One region of the Micromonospora sp. DT41 genome, then DNA from elsewhere that is predicted to be linked to it. Evidence: riboswitches for the same ligand, from Rfam matches in the RefSeq annotation. Region 1 holds a riboswitch; the other holds the start of a gene.
The links. A riboswitch is a leader RNA that binds a small molecule or an ion and turns the genes downstream of it on or off. The one in region 1 is predicted to bind S-adenosylmethionine.
Positions count from the first base shown of each region.

Region 1 (3,533 bases):
GACTGGACCACGGCCCTGACCACCGGGCACGGCGACCCGCTGATGGTCGTCGCGCTGTCCCTGCTGGTGTTTCCGAAGCTGGCGCTGGGCCTCTCTGGCTTCGAGACCGGCGTGGCGGTGATGCCGCACATCCGGGGGGACCGGCGGGACTCGGAGGACCGTCCGCTGGGCCGGATCCGGGGCGCGCGTCGCCTGCTCACCACCGCCGCCGCCACAATGAGCGTCTTCCTGATCACCAGCAGCGTGACCACCACAGTGCTGATTCCGCCCGAGGCGTTCCAGCCGGGTGGTCCGGCGAACGGGCGGGCCCTGGCCTATCTGGCGCACGAGAATCTCGGCCAGGTCTTCGGCACGGCGTACGACCTGTCGACGATCGGGATCCTCTGGTTCGCGGGCGCCTCGGCGATGGCCGGCCTGCTCAACCTGGTGCCCCGCTATCTGCCCCGGTACGGCATGGCGCCGGCCTGGGCGCGGGCGGTCCGGCCGTTGGTGCTGGTGTTCACCGGCGTCGCGTTCCTCATCACGATCATCTTCAGGGCCAGCGTCGACGCGCAGGGCGGCGCGTACGCCACAGGGGTTCTGGTCCTGATCACCTCGGCGTCGACGGCGGTGACCCTCGCGGCACGGCGGCGCGGGCAGCGCGGGCGCATGATCGCGTTCGGAGTCATCGCCGTCGTGTTCGTCTACACAACGGCGGCGAACGTGGTGCAACGCCCCGACGGCGTCAAGATCGCCGCCTGCTTCATCGGTGCGATGATCCTGGTGTCGGCGCTTTCGCGGGTGCTGCGGGCCTTCGAGTTGCGTGTCGACCGGGTCGAGTTGGACCCGCTCGCGACGGCGTTCGTCGCCGAGCGTGCCGGGCGTCGGATCCGCCTCATCGCCCACGAGCCGGGGCGGCGCGACCTGGCGGAGTACCGCGACAAGCTGGCGCAGACCATGGCCGACAACGACTTCCCCGACGACAGCGATGTCGTCTTCGTCGAGGTCCACGTCACCGATCCGTCGGACTTCGAGACCGGGCTGCTGGTGCGCGGCAGCGTGGCGCACGACCGCTTCCCGGTGCTCAGCCTGGCCAGTTCGTCGGTGCCCAATGCGCTGGCCGCCCTGCTGCTGGAGATCCGCGACCGCAGCAGGCGACGTCCCCACATCTACTTCGAGTGGACCGAGGGCGGTCCGGCCCGCAACGTCCTGCGCTACCTGGCGTTCGGGCAGGGCGAGATCGCGTCGGTGACCAGGGAGATCCTGCGCCGCCAGGAGCCCGACCCGACGCGCCGGCCGCACGTGCATGCCGGCTGACCAGGCAACGGACGGTGAGCGTGGTCATATCGGCTGGACGGCGGGCCGGGGTCTGCTGCTAGCCTCGGCGCAGGTCATGAGTGCCAGCGCGAAGCCCCGGCTTGCTGGCCGGCAACCCTCCTCCGCGGTGGGGTGCCCCGGGTGAAGACCAGGCACCGGCAGGACGCCGGTGCAAGCGTGGCCTGGCACCCAGGTCAGCACAGACCCGGGAGACCTTTATGCGCATCCTCAACACCGATCCACAAGCCGACGGCGCGGACTTCCGCGCAGGTCGGGTCACGCCGGTACTGATCCGGCGGCGGCACGTGGACATGATGCGGGTGTGCAGCGCCGCCTGTCGCGGCCGCGCAGCGCACTAGCGCACTTCCCCTTTCCAGGAACCACCCAAGCGGTACGCCCTCATCGGGCGCACCGTGGGCGGCGCACGTCCACGCCCGCCCCAGACGCGACCTTTCGGAGACACTCGTGCGATTCCTTCCTGCTCTGACCCGTGCCGCCGCTGTCGGTGCCGCCGCGATCCTCGCCGCGACCGCGCTCACCGCCTGCGGCTCCGACGACGCTTCGTCCGAGGCCACCGGCAACCCGTACAACCTGGCGCAGCCCGGCGTGCTGCGGGCCGGCACGCTCTCCGACGCGCCGCCGAACGTGTTCCTCAAGGACGGCAAGTTCACTGGCTTCGACAACGACCTGCTCACGGCGGTCGCCGACAAGCTCGGCCTGAAGGTCGAGTTCGTCGGCACCGACTTCTCCGCGTTACTGTCCCAGGTCAACAACCGCAAGTTCGACGTCGGCAGTTCCTCGATCACGATCACCGAGGCGCGGAAGAAGACAGTCGACTTCGGCAACGGCTACGACTTCGGCTACTTCGGCCTGGACGTTCCGGCCGGCTCGCCGATCACCGGCTTCGACCAGCTCGCCGGCAAGCGGGTCGTCGTGGTGCAGGGCACCGTCCAGGACGACTACGCCACCGGGCAGAAGCTCGACCCGGTCCGCGTGCCGGACTACAACAGCGCGATCAACCAGCTCAAGGCGGGCACCGCCGACGCGTGGATCGCCCCGGCCGAGATCGGCGACAAGCTGGCCGCCGACAGCAACGGCAAGATCACCGTGGCGGCCAAGCAGCTCAGCCCCACCCCGACCGCGTACGCGGTGGCAAAGGGCAACGACAAGCTGCGCGAGGCGCTGAACAAGGGCCTCGACGAGGTCATCGCGGACGGCACGTGGAGCCGGTTGCAGGCGCAGTACTACCCGGGCCGGCCGGTTCCGGAGGACTTCAAGCCGGGCAGCGGCACGGTGGCAGTGCCGTCGGCGGCTGCGTCCGCGTCCGCCGCGTCCTGACGGCGTACCAGTGACGAGCGAGCAGGGCGGTAGGAGAGGCGACCGATGGATCCGTTGAGCACCCTCTGGGAGACCTTCTTCGACTGGAGGTCGATGCGCGAGGCACTGCCCGACATGCTTACCGTCGGGCTGCCCAACACCCTGATCCTGGCGGTCTCCGCCGCCCTGCTCGGCTCGGTGCTGGGCCTGCTGCTCGCCGTCGCCGGCATCTCCCGCAGCCGATGGCTGCGCTGGCCGGCGCGCGTCTACACCGACATCTTCCGGGGGTTGCCTGCGGCGGCCACGATCCTGCTGATCGGCGTCGGGCTCGCCCCGCTCGGCATGGAGGTCTGGGGGCCCGACCCGTACCCGCTGGGCATTCTGGCGCTGTCGCTCATCGCGTCGGCGTACATCGGTGAGATCTTCCGCTCGGGCATCCAGTCGGTGGAGGCCGCCCAGTTGGAGGGCGCCCGCGCGCTCGGCTTCTCCTGGGCCGACTCGATGCGGCTGGTGATCATTCCGCAGGGCATCCGGCGGGTGCTGCCCGCCTGGGTCAACCAGCTCATCGCGCTGATCAAGGATTCCAGCCTGGTCTACTTCCTCGGGCTGGTGGCCAGCCAGCGCGAGCTGTTCCGGATCGGGCAGGACTACGCGGCAAACACCGGCAACCAGTCCGCGCTGCTGCTGGCCGGGCTCTTCTACCTGGCGTTGACAGTCCCGCTGACGCACATCGTCAACTGGATCGACCGGCGGCTGCGCCTCGGCCGGCCGGCCACCGCGCCACCGGACGACGACGAGGACGAGCCGGCGCTTGCCGGCATCCCGGAAGGAGACCGCCGATGAGCATCGCGACGACCACCTCGGTCAGCCTCGACGCGCGGGACGTACACCTCGCCTTCGGGCCCAACCGGGTGCTGCGC
Region 1 covers NZ_JBNCKU010000004.1:90,747-94,279, forward strand. The annotation lists gene ACLQ23_RS08960 (amino acid transporter) at 1-1,296, shown strand, start outside; SAM riboswitch class IV at 1,369-1,480, shown strand; gene ACLQ23_RS08965 (ABC transporter substrate-binding protein) at 1,762-2,634, shown strand; gene ACLQ23_RS08970 (amino acid ABC transporter permease) at 2,680-3,456, shown strand; gene ACLQ23_RS08975 (amino acid ABC transporter ATP-binding protein) at 3,459-3,533, shown strand, end outside.

Region 2 (3,533 bases), on a different contig from region 1:
GTGGCGCCGTGCTGCTGTGGATCCTGTCGAGCATCCTGGACCAGATCACCGCCCTGGGGGCTCTGCGCGACTTCCTGCCCACCCACTTCAGCACCGCCTGGCTGGGGCTGCTCTCCACACCGGTGCAGACCGACGACGTGGTGCGCGGCTGCATCTCGGCAATCTGTTACGCGACGCTGTTCTGGGGGCTGGCGTTCTGGCGGTTCACCCGCAAGGACATCACGTCGTAGCTGCTGCCATCTGACGCCACCGCCCGATCGGTTTCCTGGAAAGCGGGGCACCGGTCGGGCGGAATGGCACCTTTTCGTGGGATCCCGGAAAGGTGCCACCGCAACTATCGACGAGGCAACAGGGTGTACTGGCTGCTTGCGGGGCGGTACCGTCGGTTGCGGGAGCGCTCCCATGGGAGGCGACCAGGTGGAGGCGAATCCGGCTCTTGTTCCGGCAGGGATTTTCCCACTAGCAAGGATTTTATTAACTTCGATTGATTCATGCTCCATGATGGGTGAACATCGACACCTATCTATGGAGGTCCCATGAACGTCTCTCGGCTCGGCGGGCCGATCCTGTCCCTGTTCCGCATCGTGACCGGCCTGCTGTTCGCGCTGCACGGCCTGTCCTCGATCTTCGGGTTGTTCGGCGGCAACCCCGTGACCGGCAAGGCGATACCCATGGGCGTGTGGCCAGGCTGGTGGGCAGCGCTGATCCAGCTGGTCTGTGGCGCGCTGGTGCTGGTCGGGCTCTTCACCCGGCCGGCAGCGGTCCTCGCCTCGGGTTCGATGGCGTACGCCTACTTCGTCGTCCACCAGCCGGAGGGCCTGCTGCCGCTACAGAACGGCGGTGAGCTGTCCGCGATCTTCTGCTGGTCCTTCCTGCTGGTCGCGGTGCTCGGCCCAGGGTCCTGGGCGCTCGACGCGCTGCTGGCCCGGCGTCGCCCCGCCACTTCGACCGCGCCGATCGCCGAACCCAGGTCGGTATCGGTCTGACCGCACTCTCACCGCGTCGCCGGGGCCTCGACGAGGAGGCCCCGGCGACGCGCCGCGCGTTGATCACCCGTTCTGGCCTGGTCGTTTAGCTCACAGCGTGGGATCAGCGCTGGATGCGACGGCCGGCGGTGCCTAGACTCGGCGGCACAACTGAATACCTCATCCAGAGGGGCTGAGGGATACGGCCCGACGACGCCCCGGCAACCACCCCGCGCGCTCACCGCTGAGCGACCCGTGGGGCAGGTGCCAATTCCGTCCCTGCCGCACGGTGCGATGCGGGGAAAGATGAGAGGACTCTCGACATGACGTCGACGCTCGCCGCCTCCGGCATCGACACCTCCGCCAGCCCCGCCCGCGCCCTGGTCTGCCGCGCCTGTTCGGCCCGCTACCCGCTCGCCGCGCAGCACGCCTGCTACGAGTGTTTCGGCCCGCTGGAGGTCGACTACGACACCGCCGCCCTCGCCACCGTCACCCGCGAGCAGATCGAGGCCGGCCCGAACAACATCTGGCGGTACGCCGCGCTGCTGCCCGCCGGTCAGGACCCGGCCACCCGGGTGACCGTCGACCCCGGTCTGACGCCCCTTGTGGCGGCCCCGCACCTCGCCGCCGAGCTGGGCATCACCGCGCCGCTCTGGGTCAAGGACGACAGCGCCAACCCGACCCACTCGTTCAAGGACCGCGTCGTGTCGGTGGCGCTCACCGCCGCGAAGGCGCTCGGCTTCACCCGGTTCGCCTGCGCGTCGACCGGCAACCTGGCCAACTCGGTGGCCGCGCACGCCGCCCGCGCCGGGGTGCCCTCGGTGGTCTTCATCCCCAGCGACCTGGAACAGGGCAAGGTCATCACCACGGCCGTCTACGGCGGCGAGCTTGTCGCCATCGACGGCTCGTACGACGACGTGAACCGGCTCTGCGGCGAGTTGGTCGAGACCGACGAGTTCGAGGACACCGCGTTCGTCAACGTAAACGTCCGGCCGTACTACGCGGAGGGCTCCAAGACCCTCGGCTACGAGGTCGCCGAGCAACTCGGCTGGCGGATCCCCGCCCAGGTGGTCATCCCGATGGCCAGCGGCGAACTGCTCACCAAGATTGACAAGGCGTTCTCCGAGCTTGTCGAGATTGGCCTGGTCGAGGCGCCGGCCGGTGGTTGGAAGGTCTTCGGCGCCCAGTCGGCCGGCTGCAACCCGATCGCTTCGGCGCTGCACGCCGACACCGACACCATCACCCCGGTCAAGCCGACAGGCATCGCCAAGTCCCTCAACATCGGTGATCCGGCCGCCGGCCTCTACGCGTTGGAGGCGGTCCGTCGCACCGGCGGCTGGATGGAGTACGTCGACGACGACGAGATCCGCGCCGGCATCCGCGACCTGGCCCGCACCACAGGGGTCTTCGCCGAGACCGCTGGCGGCGTCACAGTGGCGGTGCTGCGCAAGCTCGTCGAGTCCGGTCGGCTCGACCCGACGGCCGAGACGGTCGTGTTCAACACCGGCGAAGGGCTGAAGACCATCGACGCGGTGGCCGGTCAGGTCGGCCCGACCCACCACATCAAGCCGTCGCTGCGCGCTGCCCGCGACGCCGGCCTCCTCTGATCCAGCGGCGTCGAGCCGTCCGTCGAGGGCGAGGGATCGCCCGGACGGGGGATCGGGCCGATCCGCCGGGTAACTGGCTTTTCGCAGTGAGTGTAGAAAACCCGCCGCTGCGGACTTGACGACAGGAACCGGACGGCGCAAGATGCTCCGTGCGGGAGGGCATTTCGCCGGAGACTTTTGAAGTTCTTGCGACCCAACGCCGGAGGCGTTGTGCGAGTGTCCCTCCCGACCACGTCCGATCGGGCCACCGGATTAATTCGGTGGCCCGATCGCTTTTTCCGGTGACAGGCTCGCCGGCATGAGCATCACGATCGCGTCCTTCGACGGCGCCGACCAGGCCGCGGTCGACGAGGCGTACCGGATCGGCGCGGCCGCCAGCACCATCGACCTGCCGGACTTCCCGCCGTTCTGCCGGCGACGCTTCGACGCGCTCCTGCACACGCCGATGCCCGGCACCGAGTCGCTCTGGGCACTGGCCCGGCTGGACGGCGTACCGGCCGGCTACCTGCAACTGGACCTGCCCCAGCTCGACAACACCGACAACGCGACAGTCGAGCTGACGGTGCATCCCGAGCTGCGGCGTCGCGGCGTCGGCAGGGCACTGCACGAGTACGGGGTACGCCTGCTGCGCGAGCGCGGACGCAAGCGGGTGGTTGGGATGACCGTCTCCACGATGCCCGACGGGCCGCCCCGATCAGCGGCGGGTGACGCGTTCGCCGCCACGACCGGGGCCCAGGCCGCGCTTGTCGACGTGCGTCGCCGGCTCGACATCGACAGCATCGACCGGGTCGCGCTGCGCGCTGCGCTCGCCGAGGCCCACGCGCTGGCCGAGGGCTACCAGTCCGTCACCTGGCAGGGTGCGACCCCGCCGGAGTACCTGGCGGACATCGCCTATCTGGACGGCCGGCTGCTCATGGACGCGCCGATGGGCGACGTGCAGTGGGAGCCGGAGCAGGTCGAC
Region 2 covers NZ_JBNCKU010000003.1:249,330-252,862, forward strand. The annotation lists gene ACLQ23_RS07510 (ABC transporter permease) at 1-230, shown strand, start outside; gene ACLQ23_RS07515 (DoxX family protein) at 537-986, shown strand; SAM riboswitch class I at 1,143-1,278, shown strand; gene thrC (threonine synthase) at 1,289-2,572, shown strand; gene ACLQ23_RS07525 (GNAT family N-acetyltransferase) at 2,871-3,533, shown strand, end outside.
Region 2: another riboswitch for S-adenosylmethionine. It lies ahead of thrC (threonine synthase); the one in region 1 lies ahead of ACLQ23_RS08965 (ABC transporter substrate-binding protein).